Regions from separate parts of the Kitasatospora saccharophila genome, predicted to be linked through region 4. Evidence: riboswitches for the same ligand, from Rfam matches in the RefSeq annotation. Region 4 holds a riboswitch; each other region holds the start of a gene.
The links. A riboswitch is a leader RNA that binds a small molecule or an ion and turns the genes downstream of it on or off. The one in region 4 is predicted to bind cyclic di-AMP.
Positions count from the first base shown of each region.

Region 1: it holds a riboswitch for cyclic di-AMP, as region 4 does, so the genes downstream of both, ABD345_RS05340 (transglycosylase family protein) here and ABD345_RS24345 (C40 family peptidase) in region 4, are expected to answer to the same signal.
Region 2: it holds a riboswitch for cyclic di-AMP, as region 4 does, so the genes downstream of both, ABD345_RS02890 (M23 family metallopeptidase) here and ABD345_RS24345 (C40 family peptidase) in region 4, are expected to answer to the same signal.
Region 3: it holds a riboswitch for cyclic di-AMP, as region 4 does, so the genes downstream of both, ABD345_RS20780 (transglycosylase family protein) here and ABD345_RS24345 (C40 family peptidase) in region 4, are expected to answer to the same signal.

Region 1 is NZ_BAAANS010000005.1:13,117-17,158, reverse strand. Features, by position in the region: gene ABD345_RS05350 (AMP-dependent synthetase/ligase) at 1-475, opposite strand, end outside; gene ABD345_RS05345 (hypothetical protein) at 618-818, opposite strand; gene ABD345_RS05340 (transglycosylase family protein) at 923-2,239, opposite strand; cyclic di-AMP (ydaO/yuaA leader) riboswitch at 2,245-2,414, opposite strand; gene ABD345_RS05335 (hypothetical protein) at 2,883-4,042, shown strand, end outside.
Region 2 is NZ_BAAANS010000002.1:239,642-243,683, forward strand. Features, by position in the region: gene tig (trigger factor) at 1-725, opposite strand, end outside; tRNA gene ABD345_RS02880 (tRNA-Pro) at 953-1,026, opposite strand; tRNA gene ABD345_RS02885 (tRNA-Gly) at 1,176-1,249, shown strand; gene ABD345_RS02890 (M23 family metallopeptidase) at 1,392-2,411, opposite strand; cyclic di-AMP (ydaO/yuaA leader) riboswitch at 2,417-2,535, opposite strand; gene ABD345_RS02895 (hypothetical protein) at 2,945-3,139, opposite strand; gene ABD345_RS02900 (PP2C family protein-serine/threonine phosphatase) at 3,630-4,042, opposite strand, start outside.
Region 3 is NZ_BAAANS010000027.1:103,796-107,837, forward strand. Features, by position in the region: gene eno (phosphopyruvate hydratase) at 1-557, opposite strand, end outside; gene ABD345_RS20780 (transglycosylase family protein) at 849-1,559, opposite strand; cyclic di-AMP (ydaO/yuaA leader) riboswitch at 1,563-1,741, opposite strand; gene ABD345_RS20785 (cytochrome P450 family protein) at 1,994-3,238, opposite strand; gene ABD345_RS20790 (SDR family NAD(P)-dependent oxidoreductase) at 3,395-3,814, shown strand; gene ABD345_RS20795 (nucleoside triphosphate pyrophosphohydrolase) at 3,947-4,042, opposite strand, start outside.
Region 4 is NZ_BAAANS010000035.1:46,976-51,017, reverse strand. Features, by position in the region: gene ABD345_RS24355 (NYN domain-containing protein) at 1-103, shown strand, start outside; gene ABD345_RS24350 (C40 family peptidase) at 303-1,340, shown strand; cyclic di-AMP (ydaO/yuaA leader) riboswitch at 1,703-1,858, shown strand; gene ABD345_RS24345 (C40 family peptidase) at 1,869-2,939, shown strand; gene ABD345_RS24340 (C40 family peptidase) at 3,148-4,042, shown strand, end outside.

The DNA.
Region 1 (4,042 bases), on a different contig from region 4:
CGGCCAGCGTCTCGGCGGCGTCGGCATCCTCCGCGACCGCCAGCACCGCCCCCGAGTCCCGGACGATCCACTCCGCCTGCTCCACCGCGGACGTCGGGTACACCGGCACCACGCACGCGCCGGCCGCCCAGGCGGCGAAGTCCAGCAGCGTCCACTCGTACCTGGTCCGCGACATCAGCACGATCCGCGCGCCGGGGCCCACCCCGACCGCGAGCAGGCCGCGGGCCAGCGCCGCGACCTGCTCGGCGAACTCCCGGGCCGTCACCCCCCGCCAGGAGCCGTCCGGCCGGCGGCGGGACAGCACCACCGCCTCCGGCGCGGCCTCCGCGTTGCGGAACGGCAGGTCGCCCAGGTTCCCGCCCGCGGGCGGCGGCACCAGGTACGCGGCCCTGGCCTCGACCACCCGGTCGCCGGTGCGCAGCACCTCCACGGGCGGACGGGCGGCGCGGGCGGCACGGGCGAGGGGGTGTGCCATGAGCGAACTCCCTTGGACGGGGGTGGGGGTCCGCCCAGGGTATGTACTCGCCAGTAAACTTACTAGACGGTAAGTTACTTGACAGTTGCGGCACTTGCGCCACCAGGGGAGCGCCGTCAGGGGCAGGGCTCTCGTCGGGGCGTCAGCCCTCTTCGGGGGTGGGGGGCTTGGGGAGGAGGCGTTCGCCGTCGCGGGTGCCGCCGGTGCGGGCGATGGTGCGGCGGTCGGTGGAGAGGTAGTCGCGCAGGACCAGTTCCACCGCGTCCTGGGGGGAGGTGGTGCCGGCCCGCATCATCACTTCCAGGGCCAGGTCCGCGTCCAGCGTGATCGTCACCTTCGCCATGCCGCCGCTCCCGGTCGTCGAGCCTTCTCTCAGGGCGAGGATAGGCCGCTGCCCCCGGGGCCGACCAGGGTCCCCGGGGGCAGCGGCGGTTCACCGCTCGCGGATCAGACGCGGCCCGCGAAGTCGGGGGCCCAGTCGGCGATGGTCTCGGTGCGGACGCCGGAGCGCGGGTTCGCGGCCTCGACGTACTTGCCGTCGCCGATGTACAGCGCGACGTGGTAGACGCCCGAGTTGGCGCCGTTGTTGGACCAGAACAGCAGGTCGCCCGGCTGCAGGCTGTCCAGCGAGACGCGGGTCGAGTAGTCCGCCTGGTCGGCGGCGACGCGCGGCAGGCTGATGCCGGCCTGGCGGAACGCGGCCTGGGTCAGGCCCGAGCAGTCCCAGCCGCCGTTGCCGGTGCCGCCGTAGACGTACGCCTGGCCGAGCTTGGACAGCGCGAAGTCGATCGCCGCGGCCTTGGAGCCGGTCGCCTTGGTGGCGGTGGTCGCGGTGGTGGCGGTCGTGGTGGTGGTCGCGGTCTTCGCCGTGGTGGTGGCGGTGCTCGCGGTGCCGGTCGAGGACTTGGTGGTGGAGGACTTGGTGGTGGAGGACTTGGCGGTGGAGCCGCCGTTCTTCCAGGACGAGCCCTTGTACGAGGAGGAGGACTTGGTGGCCGGCGCGGACTGCTGCGCGGTGCTGCTGCCGCCGCCCAGCGAGAGCTGCTGACCCGGGTAGATCACGTCCGGGCCCTCGGTGAGGACCGAGCGGTTCAGGTCGTACAGCTTCTGCCAGCCGCCGTCCACGTGCTGGCTCTGCGCGATGGCGGACAGCCAGTCGCCCGCCACGACGGTGTAGCTGCCGGCCGACTGGGTGTCGGTGGCGGCCGGGGCGCTCTGCTGGGTCTGGGTCTGGGCCTGCGACTTGCCCTGCGACCAGGAGTGCTGGGACTGGCCCTTGCTGCTGCCGCTGGACTGCGACTGCGACTGCGACTGCGACTGCGAGGAGCTGCTGCTGTCCGAGCCGGTGGTGGTGGCGGTGGACGAGGACGAGGAGCCGGAGGTGTCGACCTGGGGGGCGGCGCCGCCCTTGGTCAGACCGGCCTGGACGGAGCAGACCGGCCAGGCGCCGGGGCCCTGGACGGCCAGCACCTTCTCGGCGACGGCGATCTGCTGGTCCTTGGTGGCCAGGTCGGCGCGCGAGGCGTACGCGGTGCCGCCGAACTCGGCCCAGGTGGAGGAGGTGAACTGCAGGCCACCGTAGAAGCCGTTGCCGGTGTTGATGGACCAGTTGCCGCTGGACTCGCACTGCGCGACCTTGTCCCAGGTCGCCACGGTGGCGGCGGAGGCGGTGCCGGTGGTCAGGCAGGGGATGGTGAGGCCGATGCCGACGACGCCGGTGGTGGCGATCAGTCGACGGGCTCGCTTGGCGCTGATGGGCAGCATGAAGAAGCGTTCCTCTCCCACGCCTGCGAGGTGAGCTGTCGGATTCGGGCTGGAGTTGCCCGGCCGCGCGCACCGCGTGGTGCGCCCGGCTTCACCCCAAGCCCCGTACGGCCTCTCGGCCGCCCGGGGCGACTTACCTGGTTCCCCCGCCCCTGCCGTGGTGCGTTGATGCATGAGCCGGCCCACCCGGCGGCAGGACTCGGCGTTCCGGGTGAACTGGGTTCGTGTGTCCACGAACGTGGGCAGGAGATTAAGCGGAATTAAGGATGATTCGCAAATGCCTGTGACCGCCGTCACGGTGTGCGAAATTCGCGACCAAGGAGCATTCGGCGAACTCCCGCACCGCTGACCGGGCCTGGCCGCGCGTCAGGCGATAGCTGATCTTGTGCCCGTTTTGGGCGTTATGCTGATCGGTGAGTGAATATTCGGCATATGTGATGGTTTCTCGAGAGGCATTTGTGCCCGATTTCTGATTCGTCCGGTGCGCCGGGGCCCGCGGCGGGGCCGTGGCCGAATGGTCGAACTGATGACTGACGGTACGTCAGGATGCTTAAGCGAAACGGAAGTCGCCGCTTTTCGGTGGCCGTTCTGCCTATGCTGCCCCCGACGACGCGGGGTCGCGGGCCCCGGAAGGGCGGCCGAGGTGGAACAGCAGCGGAACGGCGAGCAGCCGCCGGCGCGGCACCGGCGGCCGCTGGTCGGGCGGCGCAGGATGCTGACCTGGCTGGCGGTCGGGACGGTGACGGCGCTCGGCGGGGGAGTGGTCCTGCGGCAGTCCCTGGCGGGGGCCGACGAGCCCGCCGCGCGGCCCGCCCCGGGCGGCGGCAGCGGCAGCCCGGCGGGCCACCGGCACGGCACCGGCGCCCCGCCGCCCGCGTCCGGGAGCCCGCGACCGTCCGCGCCGCCCCCGCCACCCCCGCCGGTCGACCAGGGCGGCCGCAAGTGGTCGGACGCCGGGGGCTGGGGCGGACGGCTGCCCGGGCCCGGCAGCGCGGTGCGGATCACCGACCGGGTGGTGCTGGACGCCGACGCGAAGGTCGGCTCGCTGCTGGTGGAACCGACCGGCTCGCTGGTGTTCGCCGCGGACCGGTCGCTGACCCTGGCCAGCAGCGGCAACGTCGAGGTGCGCGGCACCCTGGCGCTCGCCCCCGACGGCGCGCACACCCACGTCCTGCGCTTCCCCGAGGTCGACGAGCGCCGCTTCGCCGGCGGCGGCATGACGGTCGTCGACACCGACACCGGCCTGTGGGTCACCGGCCAGGGCTACCTGCGGCTGGACGGCGCCCCCCGCACCGCCTGGACCCGCGCCGCCACCGCGCTGAAGCCCGGCGACAGCACGATCAAGCTGGCCGCCGCCCCCACCGGCTGGCAGCCCGGCGACGAACTGGCCGTCACCCCCACCGCGCCGCCCGACACCGACGACTTCTCCACCTCGTACGACCTGGTGACCGTCGAGCGGGTCGACGGCGCCACCGTCACGCTGACCGGCCCGCTGAAGAACGCCCACCCCCGGGTGGCGCTCGGCGGCGGCGCGACCTTCGGCGCCGAGGTGCTCAACCTCAGCCGCAACGTCCGGATCGAGGGCACCGAGAACGGCCGGGCGCACGTCCACCTCACCTCCAGCCGGCCCGCCGACGTCCGGCACGCCGCGCTGCGCTGGCTCGGGCCGCGGGCGAACGGGAAGGACAGCTGGAACGGCAAGCCGGTCACCGAGCCGGTGCTCGGCCGGTACGGGCTGCACTTCCACATGCTGCTGGACACCTCGCGCGGCACCGTGGTCGAGGGCGTGGTGGTCCGCGACAC
Region 2 (4,042 bases), on a different contig from region 4:
TGGACGGTGGTCACGGTGACGGTGACCTCGGAGTCCTTGCCGACCTGGGTGCCGCCCTTGAGGGTGGTGGTGAAGGTCTTGGACTCGCCGGCGGACAGGCCGATCACGGCCTCGTCGATGCCGTCCAGCAGGCGGCCGGAGCCGATCTCGTAGCTCACGCCGGTGGCGGTGCCGTCCTCCGGCACCTCGCCGTCGACCTTGGCCTCCAGGTCGATCACGACGATGTCGTTCTCGCCGGCGGCGCGCTCGACGTCCTTGACGGAGGCGAAGCGCTCGCGGAGCTGCTCCAGCGACTTCTCGATGTCCTCGTCGCTGACCTCGATCGGGTCGACCACGACCGCGATCTCGGCGAACTCGGGCAGGGTGACCTCGGGGCGCACGTCGACCTCGGCGGTGAACTTGAGGTCACCGCCGTCGGCCAGGTTCTCGACACCCTCGATCTCGGTGATGTCGGGCTGGCCCAGGACGTCGATCTGGCCCTCGTCGACGGCCTGCGTGTAGAAGCGCGGAAGCGCGTCGTTGACGGCCTCCTCCAGCACCGCGCCACGACCGAAGCGCTGGTCGATCACCTTGTTCGGGATCTTGCCCTTGCGGAAGCCCGGAACGGTGACCTGCTGGTTGATCTTCTTGTACGCCGCGTCGAGGCTGGGCTTGAGCTCCTCGAAGGGCACCTCGACGGTGAGTCGAACCCGAGTGGGGTTCAGAGTCTCGACGGCGCTCTTCACGGTTGGGTCTCCTAGGGGGCTTGCGGTCAGGGCGATAGGCGGTTGGGGCTGCAATGCTGTCCGTACTACCGCCAGCGGTCCATCCTACCGGTACCACGAAAGCGACTGTGCCCGGCACCGGGGTGCGCGCGGGAGGCCGGGGGCCGGGGGCGGCGGCAACGACGACGCCGGGGGCGGCGGCAACGACAACAGGGCCCCGCCCGCTGACGAGACCCTGCCGCACACGGTCGGGGTGACCGGATTCGAACCGACGGCCTTCCGCTCCCAAAGCGGACGCGCTACCAACCTGCGCCACACCCCGTGGTGCCGAGCAGAAGAGTACACGTCGGCCCGCCCCGGACCGGGGCGATATCGGCGAGCCGACAACGGCGGAGGAGTGTGCAATCCACCGACCCGACCAGGTACGCTGGGGCGGTCCGCACCGCCTCGGGTGGTGGCGGACGCTCCTTTGCGGGTGTAGCTCAATGGTAGAGCCCCAGTCTTCCAAACTGGTCACGCGAGTTCGATTCTCGTCACCCGCTCCACGAGGCCGGAGGCCCCGACCGCAGCAGCGGTCGGGGCCTCCGCCGTTCCCGGGCTCCGCGCTCCGGGTCCGCGATCCGCGATCCGGGACGCCCGAAGGCCCCGCGCAGCGGAACGCGGGGCCTTCGGGGGTGGTGCCGGGGATCAGACGTTGACGCCGTGGGCCGCCAGGTAGGCGATCGGGTCGATGTCGGAGCCGTAGTCCGGGGTGGTGCGGATCTCGAAGTGCAGGTGCGGGCCGGTCACGTTGCCGGTGGCGCCGGAGAGGCCGATCTGCTGGCCCGCGGTCACGGCCTGGCCGGCCGAGACGGAGATCGAGGACAGGTGCGCGTACTGGGCGTACTTGCCGTCGGCGAGCTTGATGACGACCTGGTTGCCGTAGGCGCCGCCGTTGCCGGCCGAGACCACGGTGCCGTTGGCGATCGCCTTCAGGCTGGTGCCGGTGGCGACCGGGAAGTCGATGCCGGTGTGGTAGCCGCTGGACCAGCTGGAGCCCGCCACCTTGTAGCCGGTGGTGACGCTGCCCGGCGCGGGGGCGACGTAGCCGGAGGAGGAGCTCGCGGTGGAGCCGGTGGTGGTGGACGTGCCGGTGGTGGCGCTCCCGGTCGACGACTTCGCGGTGGACGACGAGGACGAGGCCGAGGAGGAGGACGACGAGGAGGTCGACTTCTGGGTCTGGGCCTGGGCCTGGGTCTTCGCGGTGCCGGTGCTCGACTTGGTCGAGGTCTTCGGGGCGGCGGTGGTGGCCGCGGCGTCCGAGGAGGTGGCGGCGGAGGTCGTCGCGGCGGCCTGGCCGTTGACGGTCAGCTGCTGGCCCGGGTAGATCAGGTTCGGGTTGCCGCCGATGACCGAGCGGTTGTCCTGGTAGAGCTTCTCCCAGCCGCCGTCCACGTTCTTCGCGGTGGCGATCTTGGAGAGGGTGTCGCCGGCGGCGACCCGGTAGGACTCCGCGGCCGGGGCGGCGGCGTCGGTGGTGGTGTCGGCGACGGGGGTGGCGTCGACCGAGACGTTGGCCCACTGGCGGGCGCCGTCGTGCTGGTCGGCGGTGTGCGCGGAGGCGGCGGTGACCGGGAGGCCGACCGCGGCGCCGGCGACGCCGGCGGCGATGGCGATGCGGACGACGGTGGCCAGGCGCGGCTTGCGGTGCTTGCCCTGAGCGGACATGAAGCTGTTCCTCTCCGACGCCTGCGAGGTGAGCTGTCGGGTTCGGGCGAGAGTTGCCCGGCCGCGCTGTGGCGGCTTCACCCCGAGCCGTCCCCGTGCGTTCCGGGTCCGGCGTACTACCTGTGGTTCCCCCGCTCCTGCCGTGGCGTGGTCTCTGGTCGGCACCGGGCGGCGGCAGGACTAGGCGTTCCGCTCGGCGACCAGCCCGGCCGATGTCCGGGCTGCGGAGGAAGCAAAACCCACGGCTCGCCGAGCTGGCAAGCGCCGAAAAGCCCCGTCCCCGGGCTCGGGAGGGGGCTGACGGTCCGCCAGGTCACGCTCCGCCGCCACCGGGCTGCGGTGCGCGTACGGGATCATGACGGTGCGCCCACGAACCAGGCACGGTGGGCGACTTCGGCCACCGTGCGCGCTCGGGCGCTGACCCGGCGTGACGATGCGGGTGACCCTGGTCACCCGCGGGCAGGACTCTGGGACGGTCCGGGGGGTGGCTCCCGTCCGTCGGAACGCGCTCCCCGGTCCGGTCGGACGGGGCGTCAGCCGGCGATGCCGGAGATCGCCTTGGAGACCGACTGGAGGAACTGGGTGATCGGGGCTGCCATGTTCGACTGGCTGAGCATGAAGCCGAAGAGCGCTGCCATGACGGCGTGGCCTGTCTTCAACTGCTTGTTGCGGATGAAGATGGCGACGATGATGCCGAACAGGACCAGGGCGGAGACGGAGAAGGCCACCGGGACTCACTTCCTCGATTCGTGGCGGGGATTCGGGTCGGAACCGGCGACGGCTCCAGGCGGAAACCGGCCCCTGCCCCCCGTGTCCCCACCACTCCATCCGGACTCAGTGTGGTCGCTCGTGCGGAGTGCGTAAAGGACTTGCCCCGTCACCCGGGGCCCCAACCCGCGTGCTGGGGCTGATTTTCGCCGACCGTGACGATAGCGGACGGGTCCTGACGGACCGTCGGCGGGCCGCGGTCCGCCGCGGTGGCGGCGGCAAAGCGGCAGGCAGGCCGGGCATCCGCCCACCGGCCGGGTATGCCAGTGGAATTGGCCGAAGATCAACGTCCGGGTTTGACACCCCGCGGGCACGTCCCGCGCACCTTTCCCGCGCACCCGGGCGCCCGCGGGATCCGCTCCGGCGCCCCGCGGGGCCGACCGCGGCGGTGCGCGGCGGCGTGTGCGCCGGACCCGCGCGCGGGCCGGGGCGGGCGGCGCCCGGTGCCGCTCAGCGGCGCCAGACCAGCAGCACCGCGCGGTCGTCGTTGACGTGCTTGGCCACGCTGTCGATCAGTCGGACCGCGGCGCCCGAGCGCCCGGCCACCGGGGTGGTGGCGACCAGCCGGTCGGCCTCGCCCATCAGCCGGTCCATGCCCTCGCCCAGGTCCCGGCCGGGGATCTCCACCATGCCGTCGGTGCACAGCATCAGCACGTCCCCGGGGCCCAAAGTGCCGCGCACGCCTTCGAACTTGGCGCCGTCGTAGACGCCGAGCAGCGGGCCCTCGGCCTCCTTGACCTCCCAGTGCCCGGCCCCGGCGAGGCGGTGCATGCCGGGGAGGTGGCCGGCCGACAGGAGCTCGTACTCGCCGCTGTCCAGGTCGACGACCAGGTGGACGGCGGTGGCGAAGCCCTCGGCCCAGT
Region 3 (4,042 bases), on a different contig from region 4:
TAGACCTCGACGCCCCAGCGGACGGCCTCGGAGAAGGACTCCGCGCCGATCGGGGCGATCATGAACTCCTGGATGTCGACGTTGGAGTCCGCGTGCGAGCCGCCGTTGAGGATGTTCATCATCGGGACGGGCAGCACGTGGGCGTTCGGGCCGCCCAGGTAGCGGAACAGCGGCAGGTCGCTGGCCTCGGAGGCGGCGTGCGCCACGGCGAGGGAGACGCCCAGGATGGCGTTGGCGCCGAGCGAGGACTTGTCCGGGGTGGCGTCCAGGTCGAGCATGGCCTGGTCGATGAGGCGCTGCTCGGTGGCGTCGTAGCCGACCAGCTCGGGGCCGATCTGCTCGATCACGGCGAGGACGGCCTTCTCGACGCCCTTGCCGAAGTAGCGGCTCTTGTCGCCGTCACGGAGCTCCAGGGCCTCGAAGGCACCGGTGGAGGCACCCGACGGGACGGCCGCGCGACCGGTGCTGCCGTCGTCGAGACCGACCTCGACCTCGACCGTGGGGTTGCCGCGGGAGTCGAGGATCTCACGGGCTACGACGACATCAATGGACGGCACGAGTGCATCTCCTAGCGGAAGCGGATGTGTGGTCGTTACGACCAGAGCCTAGCCGCACAGCGCCGTGCGGCCACGCCCGGCCGGGCCCCGTCTCACGGTGTGGCCCGGCTACTCGTCGGTAGTTCACCTGTTTGACGCCCGCTCCGCCGCTCCCGGCGGCGCGAACTGCTGCGCACGCGCCGGGAGCGGACGGACGGTCAGGGGACGCGGCCCTCGTCAGGGCTGCGGCGGGGCCTCGTCAGGCCGCCGGGCCGGGGCGTCCCACCTGCCGGGACCGGTGCCGGGCCGGGCTCAGAGGGAGAGCACCTGGCCGGGCAGGATCAGGTCGGGGTCGGCGCCGATCAGCTCGTGGTTGGCCTGGTAGATCCGCTCCCAGCCGCCGGACACGTTCCGCGCGGCGGCGATGCCGGAGAGCGTGTCGCCGTCCTGGACGGTGTAGCCGCCGGCGGGCGCGGCCTGCGGGGCGCTGTTCTGCGGGGCGGCCTGGGGTTCGGCGGCGGGGGCCTGGGGCTTGGCAGCGGGCTCGGCCGGCTTCTTCGACGGCGAGCTCTTCGGCTGCTGGGGCGCGGTCGGGCGCTCCTGGGAGCGCGAGGCGGTGTCCTCGGAGGTGTCGGCGGGCGCGCCGCCCTTGGCGAGGCCGGCCCGCTTGGAGCAGACCGGCCAGGCGCCGGGGCCCTGGGCGGCGAGCACCCGCTCGGCCACCGCGATCTGCTGGGCGCGGCTGGCCTGGTCGGCGCGGGCCGCGTACTGGCCGCCGCCGAAGGCGCGCCAGGTGGAGGAGGTGAACTGCAGGCCGCCGTAGAAACCGTTGCCGGTGTTGATGTTCCAGTTGCCGCCGCTCTCGCACTGGGCCACGCGGTCCCAGGTGTCGACGGGGGCGGCTGCCGCTCCGGTGGCGGCGAGCAGTGGCAGGGCCAGGCCGACCGAGGCCACGCCGGCGGCGGCGATGACCTTCTCGGCCTTGGTACTACGGCGGTGACGAGCAGCGTTGGAGAACAGCACGGGACTTCCTCTCCGCACGCCTGCGAGGTGAGCTGTCGGGTTCGGACCGGGAGGCTGGCCCGGCCGCCGGACGCTCCGGACGCGGTTGCGCCCGTTGCTCGGCGGCTTCACCCCAAGCCGTTGGGACCACGGCGTTCACACTGGTTCCCCCGCTCCTGTCCGGTACCTGGTAGGTGGCCCGAGGACGCGGCGGACAGGACTCGGCGTGCCGCGATCGGGGCCCGCAGCTGCGGGCATGTCGGAGAGTAGGCAAAGCTGACGAGCAATCACAAGCTCATATCACCATGATCACGCCGAAATCACGGATCTTCGTGTCACGTACACGAACGATCCCGGTATGTCCGGATTGATTCCGAGCAGGCGTGCGACGCGCGCCCCCGCCCCGGCGTGTCGTCGGCCCTGCGCGGCGGCGTGTCGCGGGTGCTGAAACGGCGTCAGCGGGGCGTGAAGGAGACCGGGAGGTCGCGCAGACCGCGCATGATCAGCCCGCCCCGCCAGCGCAGCTCGGCCGGATCGGCCGCCAACCGAACGTCCGGAAGCCTGGTCAGTAGGCTGCCGATCGCGCGCTGCCCCTCAAGCCGGGCCAGCGGGGCGCCGATGCAGTAGTGGATGCCGTGACCGAAACCCAGGTGCGGGTTGTCCGAGCGGGCCAGGTCGAGGGTGTTCTCGGCGGAGAACCGGGCCGGGTCGCGGTCCGCCGCGGCCAGCACCACCAGCACCGGGTCGCCGACCGGGATCTCCACCCCGCCGATGGCCAGCGGCGCGGTGGCGAACCGCCAGGTGGCCAGCTCCACCGGGCCGTCGTAGCGCAGCAGTTCCTCGACGCCGGTCTCCAGCAGGCCGGACTCGCCGCGCCCCAGCGACTCCTGGAGCAGGGTGCGCTGGTCCGGGCTGCGCAGCAGCGCGTACATGCCATTGCCGATGAGGTTGATGGTGGTCTCGAACCCGGCGAAAAGCAAGATGAAGGCCATCGCCGCGGCCTCGTTCTCGCTCAGGTGCTCGCCGTGGTCGCTGGCCCGGATCAGGCCGGAGATCAGGTCGTCGCCGAGGTCGGCGCGCTTGCGGTGGATCAGGTCGGCCAGGTAGCCGCGGATCTGCTTGACGGCCCGGCCGACCCCTCCCCTCTTACCGCCCACGTGTCGGATCATCATCCCGGCCCAGTCGCGCAGGTCGTCCTGGTCCTCGGCCGGGACGCCGAGCAGGTCGCAGATCGCGTAGATGGGGAGCGGGAAGGCGAACTCGTGGATCAGGTCGGCCTCGCCGCGGCCGGCGAAGGAGTCGATCAGCCGGTCGGTGATCTCCCGCACCCGCGGTTCGAACTCGGCCACCCGGCGCGGGGTGAACGCCTTGGAGACCAGCCGGCGCAGCCGGGTGTGGTCCGGCGGGTCGATGTTCAGCAGGTGGGTCATCAGGTCGGCCTGCCGCTCGCCGGGGATGCCGACCCGGCCGCTGCGGTGGGCCTGCTCGCTGTGGTGCGCCGGGTTCTTGGACAGCCGGGCGTCCGCGAGCGCCTGCCGGGCGTCCGCGTAGCGGGTGACCAGCCAGGCGTCGACCCCGCTCGGCAGGGTGGTGCGGTGCACCGGCGCGTGCTCCCGCAGCCAGGCGTACGCCGGGTAGGGGTCGGCGGCGAACTCCCAGGTGAACAGTGGCGGCTGGGGTGCGTGGGGCTGGTCTGGCATGTCTTGACCGTATCGGGAAGCGCCGGTGCGTGAGTCTGGTCACCTGGTGGGTAATCCCTGTTGCGGAGCGTCGGGGCGAGCCTACGATCCTCCGATAACCACCGTGGGCGGCGTGCGGGTCGGCCACGGGTGCGCGCTCTGAAAGGGGAGCAGGCCATGCGAGTAGCCGGGGCAGTGGTGGTCATCGCGGTGCTCGACGGGGGTTCGGGGGCCGACCTGGCCCGCCGGTTCTCCGCCGCCGGCGCCGCCGGCCTGCTCATCGCCGACCTGCGCCCCGGCATCGCCGAGGACCTGGCCGCCGAACTCGACCGCCCCGGCTGCCCGGTGGTCGGCGTCTCCGGCGACATCCACCACCCGGCGGACATCGCCGCGCTGGTCGACACCGCCGTCAAGCACCTCGGCCCGATCGACCTGTTCGCGGTCGCCGGCCCGGACGGCGAGCGGATCGTCCAGCTCGCCGACCTGCCCGGCCACCTCGACCCGCTGGCCGAGGTCCTCGCCCTGGTCGGCGAGGCCATCGGCGAGGTCGTCCCGACCCAGCGCCGCCCGGTCGCCGACGTCCCGCTGGCCGGCTAGGGCCGGCAGCAGCTCCCGCGGCAGCACGTAGATGCCGTTGCCGATGAGGTTGATGGTGGTCGAGAAGTCCGCGAAGAGCAGGACGAAGGACATCGCCGCGGCCCGCGTGCCACCGGGCGGCGGCCCTGCCCTCTACTCCTCCGCCAGCCCCTCCGCCGCCCGGACCGCCGCGCGGTAGCGGCGGGCCGCCGCGCGCAGCGCCGCGTCCACGTCGACGCCCCGGTCGTG
Region 4 (4,042 bases):
GGTGGTGGTCTCCGCCGACCGGGAGGTGGCGGACGGGGTGCGCAAGGCGGGTGCCCGGCCGGTGGCCTCGGTGCTGCTGCTGAACCGGCTCGCGCGCAGCTGAAGAGGCGCAGTTGAGACGGGGTCAGGGGACCTCGGGGCGACCGGAGTGTGACGGTCCGGTGAAGGGGGGCGGGTGCCCGGGACCGGAAGCCCCCCGGGAGTGGACGCGGGGGTGGGGACTTCACTAGGGTCTGGCGTCAAACCTATATTCCGGACCATCACTCTTTGGGGTGAGTCCAGCAGGAAGAAGGAGCACCCCCTTGGCCTCCCACCGCCGTCCCAAGCAGCCGAGCCGTGCGCGGATCTCCGTGTTCACCGCCGCCGCCGCGACCGCGGTCGCCCTGACGGCCCAGGCCAGCGCGCACGCCGCCCCGGCCCAGCCGAACAAGGACGAGGTCAAGGCGCAGGTCGACAAGCTGCTGGAGGAGCAGGAGCAGGCGGCCGAGAAGTACAACGGCGCCAAGGAGCGGGCCGACCAGCTGCGCAAGCAGGCCAGCGACCTGCAGGACCAGGTGGCCCGCGGCCAGGAGCAGTTGACCGAGCTGGCCTCCGGGCTCGCGGCGGTGGCCGGGGACCAGTACCGGCAGGGCGGTGTCGACCCGTCGATGCAGCTGATGCTCTCCGCCGACCCGGACCAGTACCTGACCAAGGCGTCCTCCTTCGACCAGGCCGCCAGCACCCAGGCCGAGACGCTCAAGTCCCTCAAGGACCAGCAGCGCCGCCTGGACCAGCAGAAGCAGGAGGCCGCGGCCGTCCTGCACGAGCTGGACACCCAGACCCAGGCGCTCAACGACGCCAAGAACGACGTGAACAGCAAGCTCGCCGAGGCGCAGAAGCTGCTCTCCAAGCTGAACGCCGCGGACCGGGCCGCGATCCTCCAGGGCAGCGGCGGCACCGCCTCGCGCAGCGCCTCCCGGGTCGACCCGTCCACCCTGCCGCAGGCCAGCGGCTACGCGGCGACCGCGGTGGCGGCCGCGCTCGGCAAGCAGGGCTCGCCGTACGTCTGGGGCGCCACCGGTGCGAGCACCTTCGACTGCTCGGGCCTGATGGTGTGGGCCTACAAGCAGGCCGGCGTCTCGCTGCCGCGCACCTCGCAGTCGCAGGGCAGCTACGGCGTGAACGTGGGCACCGACTGGCACAACGCGCAGCCCGGCGACCTGGTCGTCTACTACAGCGACCGGCACCACGTCGGCATGTACATCGGCAACGGCCTGGTGGTGCACGCCCCGCGCACCGGTGACGTGGTGAAGACGATGAAGGTCGACACCCTGCCGATCTCCACCATCCGCCGGGTCTGACGGTCCGAAGAATCGGACAAACGCCCCATAGGGCGACAACTGACGCATCGTGACACGCCCGGACGGGTCGAGATCCCCCTGTGATCCGCGACACGTCCGGGCGAGGCATTTCCCGACCGTATCGTGAGAATTATTACGCTCTGTGTAAGTAATCGATCACGTTCGGTCAGATTCCTCGCGGTATTTGATTCAGAATCAGATTTTTTTCCGACAAGGATTTGAACGGATCACGGATCGGTTACTAGGGTCGTGCTTCGACCACCGCAGAGTCGATCGCCCAAGGGGGGCGGCGGCGGGGGTCGCCGCCGAGTCCGTGACGCAGCGGGCAGACCGTCAACACCGGGTCTGCCGACGGGGATACCCCTGCGGGGGTGCTGTCTAACGGAGCCGGGGAACCACGTTCCCCCGGGGTGAATCGGCGCCGGGACGGCCGCGTGCGGTCGGTGAGGCGTCGTAGGGCACATCTCTTCCGGCCCGAACCCGTCAGCTCACCCGGTAGGCGGTGTGAGGAAGAAGGAGTCCGCCTTCGTGGCGTCCCATCGCCGTCCCAAGCCCGTCGGCCGTGCCCGGGTCTCGATTCTCACTGCCACCGCCGCCGCTGCCGTGGCGCTGTCCGCCCAGGGCGGCGCGCACGCCGACCCCGCGCCCACCAAGGACCAGGTCAAGCAGCAGGTCGACCAGCTCAACGAGCAGGCCGAGGTCAAGACGGAGGCGCTCAACGCCTCCGTCGAGAAGCAGCAGGAGCTGCAGAAGCAGGTCGGCCAGCTCCAGGACCAGCTCGCCCGGCAGCAGGAGCAGGTGACCACCGCGCAGGAGGGCCTGGCGGGCATCGCCGCCGAGCAGTACCGCAGCGGCAGCATGCCGCAGACCATGCAGCTGATGCTCTCCAGCAGCCCGGACTCGTTCCTCGGGGAGGCCGGCACGCTGAACGCGGTCGGCTCCACCCAGGCGGACCTGCTCAAGACCTTCAAGTCCGAGCAGGCCAAGCTCGACGCCCAGCGCAAGGAGGCCGAGTCCAAGCTCGCCGAGCTGGACACCACCACCAAGGCCCTGCAGGCCGACAAGGACGACGTCAAGGCGAAGCTGGCCAAGGCCCAGGAGCTGCTCAACACGCTGACCCAGCAGGAGCGCGACCAGCTCGCCGCCGCCGAGGCGAAGGCCGCCGCGGACGCCAAGGCGAAGGCCGACGCCGCGCAGCGCGCCTCCCGCGACACCGTCCGGGTGGAGCTGAACGCCCCGGCGTCCTCCAGCTTCTCGGGCAACGCGGTCGGCGCGGCGGTCTCCAAGCTCGGCAGCTGGTACTCCTACGGCGCGGCCGGTCCGAGCACCTTCGACTGCTCCGGCCTGATGCAGTGGGCCTACAAGCAGGCCGGCGTGTCGATCCCGCGCACCTCGCAGGCGCAGGCCGGGGCCGGGACCAACCTGGGCACCGACATCGCCAACGCCCGCCCGGGCGACCTGATCATCTACTACGGCGACCAGCACCACGTCGGCATGTACGTCGGCAACGGGCAGATCGTCCACGCCCCGCACACCGGCGCGCAGGTCCGCTACGAGTCGGCGACGGTCATGCCGATCAACCGGATCGTCCGGATCTGACGGTCCGGCACGGCCTCCGGCCCGGTACCCCGCAGGGGGTGCCGGGCCGTTCTCGTCCTGGCGTCCGATTCGCGGTCAAATATTCGTTCCTGTCGGGGTTTGGACTGGATCGATCCGACTCGCTAACCTCTGCCCCCGGGCCCCCGCGAGGACGGCCGTCCGACGGCGGACGGCGGCGGAGGCCGGCCGCAGAACGGAGCCGTCGCACGTGTCCGTGCACCGTCGCACCCCGCTGCCCGGCGTCCAGCGCCTGGCCCGCGCCCTGGCGCTCACCGCCGCCGCCACCGGCGCGCTCGGGCTGACCGTCGGAGGGGCCGCCGCCGCCCCGCTCAGCCCGGCCGAGCCGGTGAGCCGCGGCGAGGTCAAGACCCAGGTCGACCAGCTCTACGAGGAGGCCGAGCAGGCGTCCGAGAAGTACAACGCCGCCCAGGAGCGGCAGCAGCGGCTCCAGGCCGAGGCCGGCAGCCTGCAGGACCAGGTCGCCGCCGGGCAGGAGGAGCTGAACCGGATGCGCGGCGACCTGGCCGCCGTCGCCGCCGACCAGTACCGGTCCCAGGGCGTGGACCCCACCGTCCGGCTGATGCTCGACCAGGACCCCTCCGGCTACCTGACCGGCGCCCGCTCGCTCGAACAGGCCACCTCCCGGCAGGCCGAGAGCCTGCGCGAGCTCGCCGAGCGGCAGCGCCGGCTGGAGGAGCGGCGGCACGAGGCCGGCGCCAAGCTCGCCGAGCTGGAGCAGGCCCGGCGGCAGCTGTCCGCCGCCAAGGAGGACGTCCGGCAGCGGCTGGCCAGGGCCCAGCAGCTGCTGAACGGCCTCGCCCCCGCCGAGCGGGCCAGGATGGCCGCCGACGACGCCCACGAGGCCCGGCGGCGCGCCACCCGCGGCACCGACCGGATCGACCTCGGCGACCAGCCGCCCTCCTCGGACCGCGCCGCCACCGCGCTGGCCGCCGCGCTCTCCAAGATCGGCTCCCCGTACGTCTACGGATCCACCGGGCCGGGCACCTTCGACTGCTCCGGTCTGATGTACTGGTCGTGGCGGCAGGCCGGAGTGACCCTGCCGCGGACCTCGCAGGCGCAGGCTTCGGCCGGCCGGCGGGTGA